DNA from 4 places in the Streptomyces yerevanensis genome. Region 3 is predicted to be linked to each of the others. Evidence: riboswitches for the same ligand, from Rfam matches in the RefSeq annotation. Region 3 holds a riboswitch; each other region holds the start of a gene.
What was found. Region 3 has a riboswitch for cyclic di-AMP ahead of OP79_RS05655 (M23 family metallopeptidase). Riboswitches for the same ligand answer to the same signal wherever they lie in the genome.
Positions count from the first base shown of each region.

Region 1: another riboswitch for cyclic di-AMP. It lies ahead of OP79_RS25355 (LysM peptidoglycan-binding domain-containing protein); the one in region 3 lies ahead of OP79_RS05655 (M23 family metallopeptidase).
Region 2: another riboswitch for cyclic di-AMP. It lies ahead of OP79_RS46230 (C40 family peptidase); the one in region 3 lies ahead of OP79_RS05655 (M23 family metallopeptidase).
Region 4: another riboswitch for cyclic di-AMP. It lies ahead of OP79_RS31215 (C40 family peptidase); the one in region 3 lies ahead of OP79_RS05655 (M23 family metallopeptidase).

Region 1 covers NZ_JNWJ01000025.1:107,967-113,475, reverse strand. Annotated here, with positions in the region: gene OP79_RS25375 (Ppx/GppA phosphatase family protein) at 1-98, opposite strand, end outside; gene OP79_RS25370 (DUF501 domain-containing protein) at 95-721, opposite strand; gene OP79_RS25365 (FtsB family cell division protein) at 742-1,218, opposite strand; gene eno (phosphopyruvate hydratase) at 1,311-2,597, opposite strand; gene OP79_RS25355 (LysM peptidoglycan-binding domain-containing protein) at 2,953-3,648, opposite strand; cyclic di-AMP (ydaO/yuaA leader) riboswitch at 3,653-3,821, opposite strand; gene OP79_RS25350 (LysM peptidoglycan-binding domain-containing protein) at 4,027-5,103, opposite strand; gene OP79_RS25345 (cytochrome P450 family protein) at 5,308-5,509, shown strand, end outside.
Region 2 covers NZ_JNWJ01000101.1:5,700-11,208, reverse strand. Annotated here, with positions in the region: gene OP79_RS46240 (M23 family metallopeptidase) at 1-150, shown strand, start outside; gene pcrA (DNA helicase PcrA) at 189-2,654, opposite strand; cyclic di-AMP (ydaO/yuaA leader) riboswitch at 2,916-3,088, shown strand; gene OP79_RS46230 (C40 family peptidase) at 3,096-4,250, shown strand; gene OP79_RS46225 (hypothetical protein) at 4,346-4,699, opposite strand; gene OP79_RS46220 (C40 family peptidase) at 5,153-5,509, shown strand, end outside.
Region 3 covers NZ_JNWJ01000004.1:144,160-149,668, reverse strand. Annotated here, with positions in the region: gene OP79_RS05665 (M16 family metallopeptidase) at 1-532, shown strand, start outside; gene OP79_RS05660 (M16 family metallopeptidase) at 529-1,920, shown strand; cyclic di-AMP (ydaO/yuaA leader) riboswitch at 2,134-2,291, shown strand; gene OP79_RS05655 (M23 family metallopeptidase) at 2,305-3,096, shown strand; gene OP79_RS05650 (GntR family transcriptional regulator) at 3,331-4,026, shown strand; gene OP79_RS05645 (HPr family phosphocarrier protein) at 4,240-4,521, opposite strand; gene OP79_RS05640 (bifunctional acetate--CoA ligase family protein/GNAT family N-acetyltransferase) at 4,693-5,509, shown strand, end outside.
Region 4 covers NZ_JNWJ01000036.1:19,489-24,997, forward strand. Annotated here, with positions in the region: gene OP79_RS31190 (8-amino-7-oxononanoate synthase) at 1-948, shown strand, start outside; gene OP79_RS31195 (DUF397 domain-containing protein) at 929-1,156, opposite strand; gene OP79_RS31200 (helix-turn-helix domain-containing protein) at 1,166-2,023, opposite strand; gene OP79_RS31205 (ATP-binding protein) at 2,310-2,753, shown strand; partial or broken gene OP79_RS52330 (LysE family translocator) at 2,836-3,021, shown strand; gene OP79_RS31210 (DUF6328 family protein) at 3,045-3,599, opposite strand; gene OP79_RS31215 (C40 family peptidase) at 3,677-4,150, opposite strand; cyclic di-AMP (ydaO/yuaA leader) riboswitch at 4,154-4,320, opposite strand; gene OP79_RS31220 (hypothetical protein) at 4,687-4,998, opposite strand; gene OP79_RS31225 (ATP-dependent Clp protease proteolytic subunit) at 5,006-5,509, opposite strand, start outside.

The DNA of each region.
Region 1 (5,509 bases), on a different contig from region 3:
CGGTCCAGGTCGATGAGTTCGCCGGTCGACGGGTCCGCGTCGGCGACAAGGAGGCGGATGGAGTTCGTACCGCAGTCGATGGCGGCGACGCGGGTCACTTGACGTCCTCCTCGGACTTCCCGGACTCCCCCGAGTCGACGGGCTTGAACGCGAAGTAGCCGGACTCGCCGCTCGCGTCCACCTCCCAGCCCTCTCCCTCAGGAGGCGTCGAGGGCACCACGCACGGCCCCTTCGCCCACCATTCCGGCAGCATCGCGATCGCCTCGTCGCCCAGCGGGTTCACTCCGGGGCCCGCGGCCAGGGAGTGGCCCACGAGGACGTGCAGGCACTTCACACGGTCCGGCATGCCGCCCGCGCTCGGGAAGCCCTCCAGGACCTCGATCGCGTCGCGGCGGGCGAGGTAGTCCTCGTGCGCGGCCCGGTACGCGGCGGCCAGCTCCGGATCCGTCGTCAGGCGTTCTGTCATCTCCTTCATCACGCCGTTCGCCTCCAGCGTGCCGATCGCGGAGGCGGCCCGAGGGCACGTCAGGTAGTACGTCGTCGGGAACGGCGTACCGTCCGGCAGTCGCGGCGCCGTCTCGACCACGTCGGGCTGACCGCACGGGCAACGGTGCGCGATCGCGCGCAGACCGCGCGGCGGGCGCCCGAGCTGCTGCTTGAAGGCCTCGACGTCCGCGTCGGTGGGCTCGGTTCGCGGGGTGGGAGGCGGGGGCGTGTTCATAGTCGTCTTTCTCATCGCATTCACTGGTCGGCGCGGTCGGCCTTGTCGACCCCGTCCCAGACATTGGCGTACCAGGGGCGGGCGGCCGCACCCTGCGTCGTACGCGACTTCTTCGCCGCGTTCGGATCGATCACGATGTAGCCGGTCTCGCCCGGCTTCACGTAGTGCAGGCGCTCGCGGATCCGCTGCTCGGCGTACGCGTCGTCCTGCCAGCGTGCCTTGAGGTCGCGCAGCTGCTCGACCCGCTCACGGGCCTGCTCCCGCTCCCGCTCGTGTTCGGCGATCTCGGCACGCTGGGAGACGTACTGCCGGGTCGGATACGCGAGGGCGACGACGAGGGTGCACAGGACGAGGGCGAGGAGCGCGGCCCGCCCGGTCAGCCGGGAACGGCGGGCCTGGCGCCTGGTCTGGGAGCGGTAGACGCGCGCCGCCGTCTGCTCGCCGAGCACCCGCAGCCTGGTCGCGGTGGAGAACCGGTCCCGGTCCTTCGCGGCCATGTGACGCCTCCCCTTCAGACACGCGTACGTCCCCGCACACGGTACGGGACCGCGTACGGGGACGTAGGCAAGGAGGTGCCTACAGGTGTAGGTCAGCCCTTGAAGCGGGGGAACGCCGAACGGCCCGCGTACACCGCCGCGTCGTCGAGGATCTCCTCGATGCGCAGCAGTTGGTTGTACTTGGCGACGCGGTCCGAGCGGGCCGGGGCGCCGGTCTTGATCTGGCCGCAGTTCACCGCGACGGCGAGGTCGGCGATGGTGACGTCCTCGGTCTCGCCGGAGCGGTGGGACATCATGCACTTGAAGCCGTTGCGCTGGGCCATCTCGACGGCGTCCAGGGTCTCGGTCAGCGAGCCGATCTGGTTGACCTTGACCAGCAGGGCGTTGGCGGAGCCCTCCTCGATACCGCGGGCGAGGCGCTCCGGGTTGGTGACGAAGAGGTCGTCGCCGACGATCTGGACCTTGTCGCCGATCTTGTCGGTGATGACCTTCCAGCCGGCCCAGTCGTCCTCGAACAGCGGGTCCTCGATGGAGACGAGCGGGTACGAGGCGACGAGCTCCTCGTAGTACTCCGTCATCTCGGCGGCCGAGCGCGACTTGCCCTCGAAGAGGTACGCGCCGTCCTTGTAGAACTCGGAGGCGGCGACGTCGAGCGCGAGGGCGACCTGCTCGCCGGGCTGGTAACCGGCCTCCTTGATGGCCTCGATGATGAGGTCGAGGGCGGCGCGGTTGGACTCCAGGTTCGGGGCGAAGCCGCCCTCGTCGCCGAGGCCGGTGGACAGGCCCTTGGTCTTCAGCACCTTCTTGAGGGTGTGGTAGACCTCGGCGCCCCAGCGCAGCGCCTCGGAGAAGGACTCCGCGCCGATGGGGGCGATCATGAACTCCTGGATGTCCACGTTCGAGTCGGCGTGCGAGCCGCCGTTCAGGATGTTCATCATCGGGACCGGCAGCAGGTGCGCGTTCGGACCGCCCAGGTAACGGAACAGCGGGAGGTCGCTGGCCTCGGAGGCCGCGTGCGCGACGGCGAGGGAGACGCCGAGGATGGCGTTGGCGCCGAGCGAGCCCTTGTTGTCGGTGGCGTCCAGGTCGATCATGGCCTGGTCGATCAGCCGCTGCTCGGTGGCGTCGTAACCGACGAGCTCCGGGCCGAGCTGCTCGATGACGGCGAGGACCGCTTTCTCTACACCCTTGCCGAGGTAGCGGTTGGCGTCTCCGTCGCGGAGTTCGACAGCCTCGAAGGCGCCCGTGGAGGCGCCGGACGGAACGGCGGCACGACCCGTGCTGCCGTCGTCGAGGCCGACCTCGACCTCGACCGTGGGATTGCCTCGGGAGTCCAGGATTTCCCGGGCTACGACGACGTCGATGGACGGCACGAGCATCTCCTTCTGGGATGTGACGCGGTTACGCGGGCCGCTGGGCCCGCACAGCGCGAAGCCGCGGCGGCTCCGCGAGGACGAGCCTAACCGGCTCCGGGCGATCGGCCAGCCGTCCGCCCCGCCCATGGACCGAACCGAGAGTAAATTGTTTCCTAACGGAACAAATCCGAAGAGGGCAGAGCAGGGGGCAAGGCAGGGGCAAAAAAGTCCCGCCTCGGTGCGTACGGGGGAAGACGCACCGGGGCGGGACTGTCTGGGGGGCTCAGCTTCAGCCGAGTTGGGGCTCGGCTTCGGCTGAGCTGAGGGCTCAGCCGGCGCCGCTCTGGGGGCCGGGCTTCGGCTGAGCCGGGGACTCAGTTCAGCTGAGGTGCAGCTGCTGGCCCGGGTAGATGACGTCGGCGTTGTCGACGATGTCGTCGTTCAGCTTGTACAGCTTCTGCCAGCCGCCCTTGACCTTCTTCTCCGTGGCGATCTCGCTGAGGGTGTCACCCTTGACGACCTTGTACTCGCCGTCGCCCTTCTTGACCTTCTTGCCGGTCGGGGTGGTGACGGTCTTCTTGGCAGCCGGGCGCTCCGCGGAGCGGGAGGCGCGCTCCTCCTGGGCCGGGGCGCTCTGCTGCTGGGACTGCTGGGTGTTCTCCTGCGCGGCACCGGAGTCGGAGGAGCCGCCGCCGGTGTACCCGGCGCTCGACAGGCCCTTGCCGCAGACCGGCCAGGCGCCCTTGCCCTGGCCCGCGAGAACCTTCTCGGCGATCTCGATCTGCTGGGCCTTGGAGGCCTGGTCGGCGGTGGCGGCGTACTTCGTGCCGCCGTAGCCGGCCCAGGTGGAGGCGGAGAACTGCAGGCCGCCGTAGTAGCCGTTGCCGGTGTTGATGGACCAGTTGCCGCCCGACTCGCACTGGGCGACGGTGTCCCACTCGGAGGCGGTGGCGGCGGAGGCCGTACCCGACACCATCAGCGGGGCGGCGATGGCGGCACCGGTGACACCGGCGAGCGTGGCCATGCGGGTGGCCTTGGACGGGCGACGGTGCTTGCCCTTGCCGGAAAGCAGCATGAAGAGATCCCCTCACCGACGCCTACGAGGTGAGCTGTCGGGTTCGGGCCTGGTGAGTTGCCCGGCCGTACGGATCGCTCCGCACGACTTCACCCCAAGCCGCACCTGGTCTCAACGACCGGGCCCGGCACTTACCTTGGGTCCCCCGCTCCTGCCTACGGCGCTTTACGCGACGACTGTTCCCGTACGGACGTTGGCAGGATTCGGCGTGACGTCCGTCGGGGCCCGCTGTGGCGAGCGGTCACGACCGTAAACATGCGATCCGCCGAATTTCAAAGACGATCAGGGCCTTTGAGATCCATGTCTCACTTTCATCAAACCGGACATTCGGCCCGAACTGCCGCCACTTTTGGGCCGGTTCGGCACCTTGTCGACCGCTCAGTCTGTGCCGAGTTCAAGGCGCTGACCGGGAAGGATGAGGTTCGAGTCGGCGCCGACGGTCTGCCTGTTCGCAGCGTACAAATCGGACCATCCACCTTGGAGGTCAAGGGAGTCGGCGATCGACCAGAGACTGTCTCCGGAACGGACGGTGTACGAGCCGTCCGCCGCGTCCGCTTCGTCGCGTGAGGCACTGCCCGCGCGCGAGGCATGCCGGCCGGCGGAGTCGTCCGTACGGGAGGGTGCGGCATCCTCTTCGGCGCTGCCGCCGCGATGGCGGCCGGTGGCTGCGTCCGCGTCGCCTGTGTTTGTACTCTCACTGCCTGAATCGTCTGCGTTCTGATCGGAGTTGCCCGAGTCGCCCTTTTTTGTCGCATCTGTGGGCGAGCTGTCGGGGCTCGGCGATTCGGCGATGGGGCCACTGTCGGAATCCTGTGACGCATCAGTGGACGACTCGGATTTATCAGACGAGTCCGATTCAGAGGATGTACCGGATGAGCCGGAAGTGTCGGATGAATCATCCTTTACGGAGCCGTCACTTGACGTCTGCCCGGAATCTGAACCCGAGTCAGTGCCCGAGCCCGAGTCCACGCCCGGGTCCACGCCCGGGTCCGCTTCGGTGGACGGGGTGGGAGTGGGCGTGGGCGAGTCCTGCGCCAGGCCGGTGTCGACGTCGGCCGAGTCGGAGTTCTGCGTCAGGCCCGCGATGAGTCCGCAGGTCGCCCAGGGGCCCGTACCCCGGTCCGCGAGGATCTTCTCGGCGACGGCTATCTGCTGCGAGCGGCTGGCCAGGTCGGCGCTCATCGCGTAGTCGAGACCGCCGTACCGCTCCCACTCCTCCTGGGTCATCGAGAGTCCGCCGTACTCCCCGTTGCCGGGGTTGGCGCTCCACGAGCCGCCACTCTCGCACTCCGCGACCGCGTCCCAGGTCGTACCGCTGGCGGCACTCGCACCACTCGCTCCGAGCAGGGGGATCGCGATGGCCGATCCGGTCACCCCTGCCGCGACGAAGAGAGCGGGCGCCTGACGGGGGCGACGGTGTCGACCGTTCCCGGAGAGCATGTGATTGCCTTTCACGCGACAGTGTGTGACATGGGTGTGACCAGTGGGGCTGCTGAGATCCGCTTTCGCGTGAACCTAGTGGGACCCGATCACTTGTCACCAGTAGATGTAGCGTAGATCACGTAAAGATCACGAACTTGAGGGTATGTCAGCTTTGAGCTGGGGGTTCGTCAGTTTGAGCCCGGGGTTCGTCCACGCCGCGGCCGGTACCGTCACCTCGTGAACGCCCCATACCTCGGACCCGAACTCTTCACCTGGGAGTTCGCCAGCGACCCCTATCCCGCCTACGCATGGCTCCGCGAGCACGCACCCGTACACCGCACCACGCTCCCCAGCGGCGTCGAGGCATGGCTCGTGACTCGGTACGCGGACGCCAAGCAGGCCCTGGCCGACCAGCGACTCTCCAAGAATCCCGTGCACC
Region 2 (5,509 bases), on a different contig from region 3:
ACCGAGGTGAAGGCCGGCGACCCGATCGCGTTCTCCGGCAACTCCGGCAACTCGACGGGCCCGCACCTCCACTTCGAGGTACGCCCGGGCGGCGGCAGCGCGATCGACCCTCTGCCGTGGCTCCGCAGCCACGGCCTCAACCCGACGTAACCGACCCGCCCCGCCGCGGGCCGCCAAGCCCCGCAGGGCTACAGCTTCTGCACCGGCGCGTATCGCAGCAGCAGCCGCTTCGGCTTGGTGTCCCCGAAGTCGATCGTCGCCTCCGCGTTCGACCCCGTGCCCTTCACGCCGACCACCGTGCCGAGCCCGAACTGGTCGTGGGTGACCCGGTCCCCCACCGCCAGCGACACCACCGGCTTCTCCGTGGCCCCGCCCCGCCGCGTCGCGAAGCCGGAGGCGCCCGAGGCCGCCGACCGCGAGCGGGAGGACGACAGAGAGGCCGCCACGCCCGCCGCAGGGCCGGAGGCCACCGCTCCCATGGAACCCGTCCGCTTCCACTCCAGATGTGTGTCCGGGATCTCCTCCAGGAATCGGGACGGCGGGTTGTACGAGGGCTGCCCCCAGGCGCTGCGCATCGAGGACCGCGTCAGATACAGCCGCTCCCGCGCGCGCGTGATACCGACGTACGCGAGTCGCCGCTCCTCTTCCAGCTCCTTGGTCTGGCCGAGGGCGCGCATGTGTGGGAAGACGCCGTCCTCCATGCCGGTCAGGAACACCACGGGGAATTCGAGGCCCTTGGCGGTGTGGAGGGTCATCAGCGTTATGACGCCGGAGCCGTCCTCTTCCTCGTCCGGGATCTGGTCGGAGTCGGCGACGAGCGCGACCCGCTCCAGGAAGTCGGAGAGCCCGCCCGACGCCTCGCCCTCACCGGCCTCCTGCTCGAACTCCAGGGCCACGGCGGCGAGTTCCTGGAGGTTCTCGATGCGGGTCTCGTCCTGTGGGTCGGTGGAGGCCTGCAACTCGGCCAGGTAGCCGGTGCGTTCGAAGATCGCTTCCAGGACGGTCGCTGGGCCCGCGCCCGACTCGACGACGGTCCGCAGGTCCTCCATCAGCGTGTTGAACCGCTTGACGGCGTTCGTCGAGCGGGCCGCCATGCCATACGCCTCGTCGACGCGGCGCAGCGCCTGCGAGAAGCTGATCTTCTCCCGCGAGGCGAGTGCGTCGATCATCGCCTCGGCCCGGTCGCCGATGCCTCGCTTGGGGACATTGAGAATCCGCCTCAGCGGTACGGAGTCCTCCGGGTTGGCGAGAACTCTCAAGTACGCGAGGACGTCCCGGACTTCCTTGCGCTCGTAGAAGCGGACGCCGCCGACGACCTTGTAGGGCAGGCCGACGCGGATGAAGACTTCCTCGAAGACACGGGACTGGGCGTTCGTACGGTAGAAGACGGCGACGTCGCCCGCCTTCGCCTCACCGGCGTCCGTCAACCGGTCGATCTCGTCGGCGATGAACTGCGCCTCGTCGTGCTCCGTGTCGGCGACGTAGCCCGTGATGCGCGCGCCCGTGCCCGCGTTGGTCCACAGGTTCTTGGGGCGGCGGCTTTCGTTGCGCTCGATGACCGCGTTGGCTGCGGTGAGGATCGTCTGGGTGGAGCGGTAGTTCTGCTCCAGGAGGATCGTCTTCGCGTCCGGGTAATCCTCCTCGAACTGGAGGATGTTGCGGATGGTAGCGCCGCGGAAGGCGTAGATGGACTGGTCGGCGTCGCCCACGACGCACAGCTCGCCCGGGTCGTCCTCGGGGCCGGAGGGCCCGACCAGCTCACGCACCAGCGCGTACTGCGCGTGGTTCGTGTCCTGGTACTCGTCCACGAGCACGTGGCGGAAGCGGCGGCGGTAGTGCTCGGCGACGTCAGGGAAGGCCCGGAAGAGATTGACCGTGGTCATGATCAGGTCGTCGAAGTCGAGGGCGTTGGCCTCGCGCAGCCGCGACTGGTACATCGCGTAGGCCTGGGCGAGGGTCTTCTCGAAGCCGTCGGAGGCCTGGGCGGCGAAGTCCTCCTCGTCGATCAGCTCGTTCTTCAGGTTCGAGATCTTGGCGCTGAACGACTTGGGCGGGAAGCGCTTCGGGTCGAGATCCAGGTCGCGGCAGACCAGGGCCATGAGGCGCTTGCTGTCGGCGGCGTCGTAGATCGAGAACGAGGACGTGAAGCCGAGCTTCTTCGACTCCCGGCGCAGGATGCGGACGCACGCGCTGTGGAAGGTCATCACCCACATCGCGTTCGCGCGCGGGCCGACGAGGTGCTCGACGCGTTCCTTCATCTCGCCCGCGGCCTTGTTGGTGAAGGTGATCGCGAGGATCTGGCCCGGATGCACATTCCGCTCGCCGAGCAGGTACGCGATCCGGTGTGTGAGCACACGGGTCTTGCCGGAGCCGGCGCCGGCCACGATGAGCAGGGGGGAGCCGGAGTGCACGACCGCCGCGCGCTGGTTGTCGTTCAGCCCCTCCAGGAGCGTGGCCGCGTCCACGTGGGGGCGCGGGGCGCCATCGCGGTAGTAGGCCTCCCGGTCCGGCGGCACGTCGAACTTCCCGCCGAACAGATCGTCCGGAACCTGTTCCGGCACGTGCTCGTCCTCGGGCGGCGGCGGGGGTTCTTCCTCGTGGTCCCGCGAGGGCTTGAGGTCCGCCAGGAAGCTGTCATCAAAGAGGCTGCTCATCGCTCTCCGAGTCTAGGCTCCCCCACCGACACCTCGCCGCCGCCCTGAGAACTCGGCCGGTACGACCCTGCCGGGAGCCTGCCGGGATTTCTCTCACCCTCCAGGACCGTCCCGTCACGGTCGGCGACGGATCATGGCACCTGAGGCTAAGGTCACGAAAACGTATCGGACAATTCGCTCATCAACCTTCACAAGAGCCACACGAGTTGGTTAGCTTTCGCAGTGGGCCGCTCGACCCCCACCGGCGAACGTCGCCGGGCCGTGCGGCTCCCGCCGAGTCCGGAACGCCCTCGTGGCCGCCCGGAGCCGGGGACCCACCGACCTTTGGGGTGAATCGGTCCAACTCCCTCAGGGGACAAGGACCGTAGGGCAAACCTTCCGAAGCACACGCCCGAACCCGACAGCTAACTCGGTAGGCGGAGCACGGAAGGAGTCGCCTTCGTGGCGCCACACCGCAAAGCGCGGTCGTCCAGTCCCAAGGGCATACGTACCCCTGCCCTCGCCACCGCCGCTCTCACCTCGGTGGCTCTCCTGTCGCAGACCGCGAACGCTTCGCCCTCCGCGGAGCCGCAGCCCAGCCTCGACGAAGTCCAGAAGAAGGTCGACGACCTCTACCAGCAGGCGGAGACGGCGACCGAGAAGTACAACGGCGCCAAGGAGAAGAGCAGCAAGCAGCGCAAGAAGGCCGACAACCTCCTTGACGAGGTGGCCTCGCGCACGCAGAAGCTCAACGAGGCGCGCGAGGAGCTCGGTACGTTCGCCGCCGCGCAGTACCGCACGGGCGCCGCCGCCCCTGACACCGCGTCTCTGCTGCTCGCGGACAACCCGCAGGACTACTTCGACCAGAACCAGCTGATGGACCGGCTGACCAGCCGTCAGCAGCAGGCCGTCGAGGACTACGCGACGCAGCAGTCCGAGATGACGCAGCGGCGTCAGGAGGCCTCCGAGAGCCTTCAGTCGCTCACCAAGACCGAGAACACCCTGAAGTCGTCCAAGGCGGATGTTCAGCGCAAGCTCGCCGAGGCGCGTCAGTTGCTCTCGCGGCTGACCACCGAGGAGAAGGCGCGGCTCGCGGCGATCGAGCGGGAGAAGCGGGAGGAGGCCCAGCGCAAGGCGGAGGAGCTGGCGCGGCAGCAGCAGGCCGCGGAGGAACAGCGCCGCCAACAGCAGCAGGCCCAGCAGACTCCCGCGCCCTCCACCGGCGCGGGGACCTCGACCGGCACGGGCAGCTCCGCGGGCACCTCGACCGCCAAGGGCGAGAAGGCGCTCGCCTTCGCCCGTTCCCAGACCGGCAAGCCGTACGTCTGGGGCGCGTCAGGACCCGACTCCTACGACTGCTCCGGCCTCACCCAGGCCGCCTGGAAGGCCGCCGGCGTCACCCTCCCGCGCACCACCTGGGACCAGGTCAAGATCGGCACCCAGGTCTCGGTCGCCAGCGCCCAGCCCGGCGACCTCGTCTTCTTCTACGACGACATCAGCCACGTCGGCCTCTACCTCGGCGACGGCATGATGATCCACGCCCCGAAGCCGGGTGCGTACGTCCGCGAGGAGTCGATCTACTACATGCCGATCCACAGCGTGGTCCGCCCGGCATGAGGCACGCGCGCGTGGACCCCTTTTTGGGATGCACGCGCGCGTGAGCCCTTTTTGGGGCTCTTCAAGGGGCGGTTCTTACGGCTCTCCAAGGCCCGTCAGGTCCAGAGCACCGCGATGAAGACGTTCGCGATGGTCAGCCCGCCCACCAGCCCGAACAGGCCCTTCTCCACCTTCTCCTCGTCCCGCTTCACATACACGAGGCCCAGGATCACGATCAGCAACGCCAGCTTGACGCCGATCTTGATGTTGTTGACCGTCTGGTCGTCGGCCTGGTTGAGGCCGACCAGGATCACGCCCGTGACGAGCATCGTGAACGCGCCGTGGAGCATCGCGGGCCCGAAGCGGGCCGTGCCCTCGCCCATCGCCTTCATCTGGGTGAGGAAGCCGCCGAGGAGTGCGGCGATACCGATGATGTGCAGGCCGACGAAGAGATGGATGAGTACGTCCATGAAGCCGGAGCTTAATCGGGGGCTCGTGTACGGCCTCACACCGCCCCGCGCCCCTGGGCGGAGCCCGTACTGCGGAGACTGACGGACCCCGACAGACGCTGACGGACCCATAGCACCGCCGCGCCGCCCGGTCCTCCACAACCCCCGCATCGATCAACGCCCCGCGCCAACTCGACGGCACCAGGCCGGGATCACGGTCACATACGGTCACCGCACGGCTCAGTCCCGACAGTTCCGTACATGGCGTCACCAAGCCCGCCCTCTCAGGTTTAGCGTCCCTCCCCAGGTGACCGGCTCCCCACCGCCGCCCGGGCCAGGGGCGGCAGCCGGGCATCACCGCCGAGAAGATCCGGCGGCGGCCCGCTCCCCCTGTGCGGGCCGCCGCCGGACGCCAGGGGCGTCATCGCTCCGCGGTCGTACGGAAGTTCCCCTTCGGGAAGGAAGTGTGTCCAGGTGGCAGCGCACCGCAAGCCAAGACAGCGCTCGCTCGGCGGCAATACGGCCCGCACAGCCTTCACGATCGCGCTCGCGGGCGCGGCGAGTGCTACCTCCTTCGACGGGGCGGGGCACGCCGAGCCGCGGCTGACACCGGATCAGGTGAGAGCGAAGGTCGACAAGCTGTACCAGGAGGCGGAGGTCGCCACCGAGAAGTACAACGGGGCGAAGGAGAAGGCCGACAAGGCGGAGGACCGGGTGGACTCCCTCCAGGACGAGGCCGCCCGCCGGACGGAGCGGCTCAACTCCGAGCGGGACGCGCTGGGTTCGGTGGCCGCCGCGCAGTACCGGGACGGTGGCCTCGACCCCGCGCTG
Region 3 (5,509 bases):
GGACGGCACGCGCGCGTGCGACGCGGCCGACCTCGCCCTGACCGTCCTCGGCGGCGGCGAGTCCTCCCGTCTCTACAACCGGCTCGTACGCCGGGACCGTACGGCTGTGGCGGCCGGTTTCGGTCTGCTGCGCCTGGCCGGAGCACCCTCCCTGGGCTGGCTCGATGTGAAGACCTCCGGCGATGTCGAGGTCCCCGTCATCGAGGCGGCCGTCGACGAGGAGCTCGCCCGGTTCGCCGAGGAGGGTCCCACGGCCGAGGAAATGGAGCGCGCACAGGCCCAGTTGGAGCGCGAGTGGCTGGACCGGCTCGGTACGGTCGCGGGCCGCGCCGACGAACTGTGCCGGTACGCCGTGCTGTTCGGCGACCCGCAGCTCGCCCTGACCGCCGTACAGCGCGTGCTCGACGTCACGGCGGAGGAGGTCCAGGAGGCCGCCAAGTCCCGACTGCGCCCCGACAACCGCGCGGTGCTCGTGTACGAGCCGATCACCACCGACGAGGAGACCGCCACCGACGAGGAGAGCGCCCAGTGACCGAGGCCACCGTGACCATGGACTTCCACCCCCAGCCCCAGGCCGGCGAGGCCAGGCCCTGGGCCTTCCCGGCGCCCGAGCGCGGTGCGCTCGGCAACGGCCTGACGGTGCTGCGCTGCCACCGCCCCGGCCAGCAGGTCGTCGCCGTCGAAGTCCTCCTGAACGCACCGCTGGAGGCCGAGCCGCAGGGCCTGGACGGTGTCGCCACGATCATGGCGCGCGCGTTCTCCGAAGGCACCGACAAGCACTCCGCCGAGGAGTTCGCCGCCGAACTGGAGCGCTGCGGCGCCACGCTGGACTCGCACGCCGACCACCCGGGCGTACGACTGAGCCTCGAGGTCCCGGTGTCGCGGCTCCCGAAGGCGCTCGGTCTCCTCGCCGACGCCCTCAGGGCGCCCGCCTTCGAGGACAGCGAGGTCGAACGGCTCGTCCGCAACCGGCTCGACGAGATTCCGCACGAGACCGCCAACCCGGCCCGCCGCGCCGCCAAGGAGCTCTCCAAGGAGCTCTTCCCGGCGACCTCGCGCATGTCGCGCCCGCGCCAGGGCACCGAGGAGACGGTCGCGACCATCGACTCGGCGGCGGTACGCGCCTTCTACGAGAAGCACGTACGCCCCGCGACGGCCACCGCGGTCGTCGTCGGCGACCTCACCGGTGTCGACCTCGACGCGCTGCTCGGCGACACGCTCGGCGCCTGGACCGGCTCGCCGGCCGAGGCTCGTCCGGTGCCTCCGGTGACCGCCGACGACACCGGCCGCGTGGTCATCGTCGACCGCCCCGGAGCCGTCCAGACACAGCTGCTCATCGGCCGCGTCGGAGCCGACCGGCACGACCGTGTGTGGCCCGCCCAGGTGCTCGGCACGTACTGCCTGGGCGGCACCCTCACCTCACGCCTTGACCGCGTCCTGCGCGAGGAAAAGGGCTACACCTACGGTGTGCGGGCGTTCGGCCAGGTACTGCGCTCCGCCCCGGACGGCACCGGCGCCGCGATGCTCGCCATCAGTGGCTCCATCGACACGCCGAACACCGGCCCGGCGCTCGACGACCTCTGGAAGGTGCTGCGCACGCTCGCGGCCGAGGGCCTGACGGACGCCGAGCGCGACATCGCCGTACAGAACCTGGTGGGCGTGGCGCCGCTCAAGTACGAGACCGCGGCCGCCGTCGCCGGCACGCTCGCCGACCAGGTCGAGCAGTACCTGCCGGACGACTTCCAGGCGACGCTGTACCGCCAACTCGCAGCGACGGGCACCGTGGAGGCCACCGCGGCCGCCGTGAGCGCCTTCCCGGTGGACCGTCTGGTGACCGTCCTCGTCGGGGACGCCGCCCAGATCGAGGAGCCCGTCAAAGCCCTCGGGATCGGTGAAGTGAGCGTGGTCGCGGCCGAGTAGAGCCGCTGCACATCCTGGGGACCCTGGAGGCTGATGAGCCTTCAGGGTCCCTCTTTGTCCATATTGATTGGTTTGGTTGGGAGTTGATATGGAGGTTGTGTGTCTGCGCTGTGGCGTGCGCTACAAAAACCGTCATCCGTTTGTTGTTTGAGAGACGGCACGCTTAGCGTCGGTCCGGCTGTTCGTCAGGCACTGCGCCGCACCCGCGGCACCGGACAGTCATCGCCGAGTCCCCGTACGGCGCGAGCCAGGGGAGCCGGGGACCCATCGCAGTCCCTGGGGTGAATCGGGCACCCTCCTGGAGGGAGCCCGTAGGAGACCTTCCTGCTCCGAACCCGTCAGCTAACCCGGTAGGCGAGAAGGAAGGAAAGGACCAGCCACTTCATGGCGTTCACCCGCGCCACCGGGAAGCACCGTCGCCCGAGCCGTACGAAGCGCACGTCCTCCTCAAGGGCCGTGGGCGTCGCGACGCTCGCCACCACCGGTGTCATCGGCACCCTGGCCGCCCCGGCGTTCGCCGGCCCGTCCTCGGTCAAGCAGACAGGGCTGACGCAGGCCGTCACCATGGGCGACTCGGTCGCCGACCAGATCGACGCCCAGGCCCACGCCCAGCAGCAGGCCGCCGAGGAGGCCGCCGCCCGCAAGGCTGCCGAGGAAGCCGCGCAGAAGCGCGCCGCCGAGGAGAAGGCCCGGGCCGAGGCGAAGGCCAAGGCGGAGCGCGAGGCCAAGGAGCGCGCCGCCCGCGAGGCCGAGCGCAAGCGCCTGCTCAACGCCTACGTCTCGCCGATCAGCGACTCGTACGTCTCCACCGGCTACAAGGCCGGCGGCTCCGTCTGGTCCTCCGGCAGCCACACCGGCATCGACTTCCACGCCGCCAGCGGTACCACCGTCCGCGCCGTGGGTGCCGGCACCGTCGTCGAGGCCGGCTTCGAGGGCTCGTACGGCAACCAGGTCGTCATCAAGATGAACGACGGCACGTACACGCAGTACGCACACATGTCGTCCCTCTCCGTCTCCGTCGGCCAGAGCGTCACCCCGGGCCAGCAGATAGGCCTCTCCGGGGCGACCGGCAACGTCACCGGAGCACACCTCCACTTCGAGGCGCGTACGTCCCAGGAGTACGGCTCGGACATGGACCCCCTCGCCTACCTCCGCTCGCACGGCGTGGACGTCTGACGACTCGGACTCACCACACCGCTTCCGAAGGCGCACCGCTCCCGAAGGCCCCGGCTCACCGAGCTGGGGCCTTCGCGCATGCCGACGGGACGACTGCCTGTTCTGCGTCACTATGTGTCCAAAAAATAGCTGTGGATTCCGGTCCGCCATCGGAATTTCCGGCTCTCTGCAATAGAGTCACTGAACTGGCGTCAATCAACCGCGTTTCGCGGGGATTAAGGCGGAGGTCGGGTCATGCGTATTCCCGCGCACTCGGTATGCACGGCGATCCGTGACGACATCGTCGCGGGTGTCTACGAACGCGGCAGCCGGCTCACCGAGGAACTGCTCGCGCGTCGCTACGGCGTCTCGCGGGTCCCCGTGCGGGAGGCGCTGCGCACGCTGGAGGCGGAAGGTTTCGTCGTCACCCGCCGGCACGCGGGCGCCTGCGTCGCGGAACCCACCGAACAGGAGGCCGCCGACCTGCTGGAGATGCGCATGCTCCTGGAGCCGCTGGGCGCCGCGCGCGCCGCGCAGAGGCGTACGGAGGCGCACCTCAAGGTGCTGCGAGGCCTGGTCAGGCTGGGGCAGGAGCGGTCCAGGAGGGGCCAGAGCGAGGATCTGCGCTCGCTGGGCGGCTGGTTCCACGAGACGCTCGCACAGGCCTCCGGTAGCCCCGCGCTGACCTCGATGCTCACCCAGCTGCGGCACAAGATCGCCTGGATGTACTCGGTCGAGGCGCCTGCCAACCCCGCCGAGTCCTGGTCGGAGCACGGCGGCATCGTGGACGCCGTCGCGCGCGGAGACAGCGAGCGGGCCCGGGCGATCACGGCGCTGCACACCGAGCGGGCGACGACCGCACACCGGCTGCGCTTCCCCGAACGAGGTGATCGCGTGGAGCGCGTGAGAACTTCGCAACATCCCGTAAACACGGCGAGCCTGCGGCATTAACAGTGGCGCCGTATACAAAGGGGGAGTAATTCGCGGGGGATTATTTTCGCTGCCCGCAACCTGGAATTAAAAAGGGCCCGCCCGGCATTCCGGGCGAGCCCTTTTGGTGTGCGTGTGGATGGCGTCTTTGGAACGACCACTACCGCAACCATCAATTGAGGAACCACGACGGCGATCAACCAGGTCCGCGAGAGCGGCGCCGGTTTAGGTGCATCACACAGTCTCGGGCAGCTCCTCCAGGCCCTCCGCGACCAGCTTGGCCAGGCGGTCGAGCGCGGCGTCCGCGCCCTCGGCGTCGGAGGCCAGGACGATCTCCTCGCCGCCCTTGGCGCCCAGGCCGAGCACCGCGAGCATGGACGCGGCGTTGACGGGGCTGCCGTCCGCCTTGGCGATCGTCACGGGGACGCCGGCGGCCGTGGCCGCGCGGACGAAGATGGAGGCGGGGCGGGCGTGGAGGCCCTCGGCCCAGCCGACGTTGACGCGGCGCTCAGCCATGTGATGCTGCCCTTCAGGTGTTCTCGGGTTGTCTAGACCACTATTCCATACCGTGAAGCGCCCCCGAGCGGGTGTCGAGCCCGTCGGAGGCCAGGAGCCCGTGCGGGGGCCCGAGTCGGGTCCCCGGACTGCCTCGCGCCATTGTCGGACACGAGCCGTACTCTGGGGCCCATGCAGACCTCGTCGGACCGGCACGAGTATCCCGCCCACTGGGAGGCCGACGTCGTGCTGCGCGACGGCGGCACCGCGCGCATCCGGCCGATCACGGCCGACGACGCCGACCGCCTGGTCAGCTTCTACGAGCAGGTGTCCGACGAGTCGAAGTACTACCGCTTCTTCGCGCCGTACCCGCGCCTGTCCGCCAAGGATGTCCACCGCTTCACGCACCACGACTTTGTGGACCGGGTGGGACTCGCGGCCACGGTCGGCGGCGAGTTCATCGCCACCGTACGCTACGACCGCATCGACGCCGAGGGGCTGCCCGCCTCGTCTCCCGCCGACGAGGCCGAGGTCGCCTTCCTCGTGCAGGACGCCCATCAGGGCCGCGGTGTGGCCTCCGCGCTGCTGGAGCACATCGCCGCGGTGGCCCGCGAGCGCGGCATCCGCCGGTTCGCCGCCGAGGTGCTGCCCGCCAACAACAAGATGATCAAGGTGTTCACGGACGCCGGCTACCAGCAGAAGCGCAGCTTCGAAGACGGCGTCGTACGCCTGGAGTTCGACCTGGAGCCCACCGACCGTTCACGCGCGGTGCAGTGGGCCCGAGAGCAGCGGGCCGAGGGTCGATCCGTGGCGCGGCTCCTCGCGCCCGGTTCGGTCGCCGTCATCGGAGCAGGCCGCGCGCCCGGGGGAGTGGGACGCAGCGTCCTCGACAACCTCCGCGACGCCGGGTTCGGTGGACGTCTGTACGCGGTGAACAAGGCCCTTCAGGAGAAGGAACTCGGCGGAGTCGCGGCGTACCGCTCGATCCGCGACATCCCCGACCCCGTCG
Region 4 (5,509 bases), on a different contig from region 3:
GGCGGCGCCACCGGCTCCCGGCTCGTCACCGGCTCCACGGAGCTGCACGCCGAACTCGAGCGTGAGCTGGCCGAGTTCTGTGGCTTCGAGTCCGCGCTCGTCTTCTCCTCGGGTTACGCCGCCAACCTCGCGGCCGTCACCGCGCTGGCGCCGCACGGCTCCCTCGTCGTGTCGGACGCGGGCAACCACGCCTCGCTGATCGACGGTTGCCGTCTCGCGCGCGGCACCACGCAGGTCGTCGCGCACGCCGACCCCGAGGCCGTACGCAAGGTGCTCGGCACCCACTCCGGACCCGCCGTCGTCGTGTCCGACACGGTCTTCTCGGTGGACGGCGACGCGGCCCCGCTCGCCGAACTCGCCGGTGCCTGCCGGGAGTTCGGCGCCGGTCTGCTCGTCGACGACGCGCACGGGCTCGGCGTACTCGGCGACGGCGGCCGGGGCACACCGCACGCGGCCGGGCTCGCGGGCGCGGCCGACGTCGTCACCACCGTGACGCTGTCGAAGTCGTTCGGCAGCCAGGGCGGCGCCGTCCTCGGCCCGGCCCGCGTGATCGACCATCTGGTCAACGCGGCCCGCACCTTCATCTTCGACACCGGTCTGGCCCCGGCAGCCGCGGGCGCAGCCCTCGCGGCCCTGCGCCTGCTGCGCCGGGAACCGGAACGAGCGGCACGCGCGCGTGCCGTGGCCACGACCCTGCACTCCCGCCTGACCGCCGAGGGGCTCGAAGCGGTACGGCCGGACGCCGCCGTCGTCTCCGTGCGCGCAGCCTCGCCGGAGCAGGCCGTGCGCTGGGCGGCGGACTGCCGCGAGGCGGGACTGGCCGTCGGCTGCTTCCGTCCCCCGTCGGTGCCGGACGGCATCTCACGGCTGCGGCTCACCGCCCGTGCGGACCTCACCGACGGGCAACTCGACCATGCCGTACGGGTGATCAGCGCAGCGCGTCGATAAAGCCCTCCCAGGCCGAAGGGGCGAAGAGCAGGGCGGGACCCGAGATGTTCTTCGAGTCGCGCACCGCAAGAAGTCCGGCCCACGGGCCGGAGCCCGGACGGGCTGTCTCGACGCAGTTGTTCATTCCCGTGCTGCGACTGCTGCGCTGCCACCGCACTCCGTGCAGACGGGTGCTGGAAGGTACGTACCGAGGCAGGGGGGTGGGCATGGTGCCTCCTTACTCGCCGTCAGCCAGACCGGCGATGAAATCCAACGATTCCTTGGGCGAAAGGGCGTGGATCTGAAGGGAGTTGAAGGCCTCGGTGTAGGCCTGAAGGTCCTCTTCCCTTTCGAGATAGAGGCTATTCGTCAAGTGGTCGAGAACAACCACATCCAGATCAGAAGTGGTCAAAAATGAAAACATAACGAAGGGTCCGGTCACCCCGACATGGGCCCCCACTCCGAACGGCAGCACCTGGATCCGCACATGAGGCAGTCGGGCGGCGTCCCGCAGACGCCTCAACTGCCGTGCCATCACCCCCGGTCCGCCGACCGACCGCCGTAGCACCCCCTCATCCAGGACCGCGCTCAGCCGCAGCGGCGTTTTCGAGCGCAGCACGTCCTGGCGGGCGAGGCGCACCTCCACGAGCGCGTCGACCTTGTCGTCCGGCAGCCCGTCCAGGGCGGCCCGGGTCACCTCGCGGGCGTACTCCGGGGTCTGCAACAGTCCGGGGACCACGGAGTTCTCCAGGGTGCGCATCGCGCTCGCCTGCGACTCCAGGCTGATGAAGTCGCGGTACGTGGGCGGCAGCAGACCCCGGTAGGCATTCCACCAGCGGTGCCGGCCGTCGCCGTCGGAGCCCGCGAGTACGACGAGCAACTCCAGCAGTTCCGGGTCCCGGACGTCGTACGCGTCGAGGAGCCGCCGTACGTCCGCAGGTCTGACCCCGCTGCGGCCGGTCTCGATCCGGCTCACCTTCGACTGGTGCCAGCCGACACGCCGGGCGGCCTCGCCGCTTGTGAGGCCCGCGCGGGTGCGCAGGGCGCGCAGCTCGGCGCCGAGCTTGCGGCGGTGTACCGCGGGTCCATGTTGCATGGTCGTCTCCTTCCGACCGTCGCGCCGACGCTATAGCGTCGGGCGTCACGGCGACGGCAGAAGACGACCCGGTCACTCGTCCGAATGACCACCCTGGGCCTCACCCAAATACGGTCGGTCGTCGGAGAGTTCACCGCTTCGAGGGACAGATATATGCATATCTCGGTGGATCGGCACCGAGACCGGCGCGGTAGTGGCAGTCTGGCGCGCAGCACCAGTCCGGGACCGTACTCGAACCTCCGCTCCGTGTCGGACTCCGGTCCCGTGGGAAAGGGACGACCGCGCCATGGCAGACCACCTGGAAGCATCCGTCACTCTGCCGAGCGATCCCGCCTCGGTCTCCACCGCTCGTACCTACGTCGTCGACGTCCTTGCCGAATGGGGCCTTCCGCCGGACACGGAAGTCGCCGACACCGTCCGGCTCATCGTCTCCGAACTCGCCACCAACGTCGTGCAGCACACCCTCGGGCAGTCGCCCACCTTCACGGTGGACCTCGCTCTCGACCGTGACGAACAGCTGTGCATCGGCGTGACCGACAGCCACCCGCGCTTCCCGAAACGGCTTCCCGCGGCCGTCCAGCAGGACAACGGCCGGGGGATGGTGATCATTCGCTTCCTCACCGCCGAGTGCGGCGGGAAGCTGACGGTCCGGCCCACCCGTGAGGGCGGCAAGACGGTCTCGGTCATGCTGCCTTGGACGACTCCGGTCCAGCCGGTGCCTGCCGACTGAGGGCCGCTGACCGTCAGCCCGGTGGGGACGCGCGGCCGAAGGCGCCGCGCAGCAGAGCACGGAAGGCGTCGGCCGCGGGTGCCTGCTGCCGCAGTTCGTACCGGCCGGAAGTCCCGCGATGCCGCGGACGCCGGTCCTCGCGCTGCTCGTGGACCGGCTCGGCCGGTGGCTGCGCAGGCCGCGTACCGCCCGGGTCATCGAGGCCGTCACCGGAACCGCACTGACGGCGCTGGGACTGGGGCTCGTGCTCGAACCGCTGCCGACCTGAGCCGGAGAGCCGGCCGGCAGGGCTCAGGAATCGTTCGGGTTCCTGCCGCCGGCCCGTTTCATCAAGAACGGCACGAGCCCCCACAGGCCGAGGCAGATCACCATGGTGGCCGCGCCGGACAGGATCCCTTCCAGCCGGCCCGCCGTCACATCCACGACCAGCAGGACCGACCCGGTGAGCGCGAACGCCAGCACACCCATCCCGATCTGGGCGAGATGCGAGGAGACCGCCACGATCTGCGGCTTGGCGCCCTGCTGGAACAGCCGGCGGTGCAGGGCGGCCGGTGCCGTGAGGAGTACGGAGGACAGCACGGCGAGCAGCAGCGTCGTGATGTACGTGGCGCGCTGCACCGAGTCGAGGTCCGGGAAGCGCGGGGTGAACGCGAGACTGAGCAGGAACGCGAAGAGGATCTGCACACCTGTCTGGGTGACCCTCAGCTCCTGGAGCAGTTCGATGAAGTTGCGGTCGGCGCGCTCGAGCGGCGTCTCGCGCCGCGCGAGCGGGCTTTCGGCGCCCGGACGCTCGGCGCCTGGACGTCGCTCGTCGGGCTCGCGGTCTCTGGGCGGTTGGTGGGCCATGGATGAATGAGTAACCCGTCAGCCGCCCGAATCACGCCCGTGGGGTGGCGGCGATGACCGCCGCCACCCCAGGCGTGTCACCTGACCCGGCCGTACCAGACGCTCTTCGTCCAGATCTTCTGCAGCTTCACCACGTCCCCGGTCTTCGGGGAGTGCCAGATCCGTCCCTTCCCGGCGTAGATGCCGACGTGGTACACGTTCCGGCCCGAGTGGAAGAACACCAGGTCTCCCTGCTTGCGGCTCGAAGCCGAGATATGGCGCGTCTTGTTGTACTGCTGCGCGGCCGTGCGGGGCAGCTTCTTCCCCACCTTCTTGAACGCGTAGAGCGTCAGCCCGGAGCAGTCGAAGCGCCTGGGCCCCTCGGCTCCCCACTTGTACGGGGAGCCCTTCTTGGAGGCCGCCACCTGAAGCGCCTTCTTCGCTGGGGTGACTGCTTCGGCGTCAGATGCGACGCCGGGGGCCACAACACTGCCGCCGACAACGGCGACGGTGAGAGCCGATGCGGTACCGGCTCTGGTCAACAGCGACGGGACACGATTGAGCGCAGACATGCGCAACCCTTCGTCAGCCGCCTGTGAAGGATGACCTGTCGGATTCGGGCTGGCGAAGTTGCCCGGCCGCGGTGTGCGGCTTCACCCCAAGGACCACTCGGAAGTTCTCCGGCGGCCCGTCGTGCCTGGGTCCTCCACTCCTGCCGATCCACTTCTGTCGACCCGTCATCCGGGCGGCGGCAGGACTCGGCGTCCGCCCGGACCGCCCCGCCGCTGCGGCGGGGGCTTGTCGTCGGAAGGGATCTTTACGCACGAACGTCGGAAAGTCCGAACGGAATCGGTGGTTTGTGGGCTTACTCACCCCTCAGCCGTTCGGGTGGACGGGCCTGCTTTCGAACGAGAGTTGAGGGGGCGAGGAGCCTCGCACCAGCGCCGGAATGTCTGATTCCGGTATTGGAGTACGCGCGTTGCGCAAGTCATTCGGGTCTTTGAACGTAGCTCTGTCTACGCCGTTCAGGGGTACGTCATTTGGCCCGTTTCAACCTTGTCCGGACGCCTCGTCAGTTGTCCGCGAGACGCCCGGACCGGTTGGTGCGTCAGATGCCGGAGGGTCCCGGAGGCAGGGTGACGCGGGCCGCCCGGCGTTCACCGTCGAGCACCCGCAGTGCCCGCGTCAGGGTCGGTGTGTGCAGCTCGTGCTCGCCCCGCTGGTGCATCAGGGTCAGCGCGTCGCGCAGCGCGGCGGCCTTGGCGACCAGTGCCTGTGCCGCGCGCAGCCCGCCGTAGGTGTCGCCACGGTTCGCCGGATTGATCCGGCCGAGAAGATCGAGCACCTCCAGATAACGGTCGATCAGTTCACCCTCCGCCCGGGTCAGCGCCGGCAGCGGGGGCAATTCGGGTGGGAGCATCCGCCGTTCACCTCGCGCCGGGTGCGGTGAGTGAGGCCTTGCGGCTCGGGATGATGCGGTCGATCAGCCCGTACTCCAGCGCCTGCGGTGCTTCCAGGATCTTGTCCCGCTCGATGTCCTCGCTGATCCGCTCCTGGCTCTGGCCGGAGTGCCGGGCGAGCATCTCCTCAAGGAGCCGGCGCGTACGCATCAGCTCCTCGGCCTGGATGGCCAGATCGGACGCCTGGCCCTGCACCGGCTCGGGCAGCGCCGGCTGGTGGATCAGCACGCGCGCGCCAGGCAGCGCGGACCGCTTGCCCGGCGCGCCGGCCGCCAGCAGCACCGCCGCGGACGCCCCCGCCTGCCCCATGCAGACCGTCTCCACCTCACAGGTGATGAACCGCATCGTGTCGTAGATCGCGGTCATCGCGCTGAACGAGCCGCCGGGGGAGTTGATGTACAGCGAGATGTCCCGGTCCGGCGACTGGTACTCGAGGTGCATGAACTGCGCCATCACATCGTTCGCCGACGT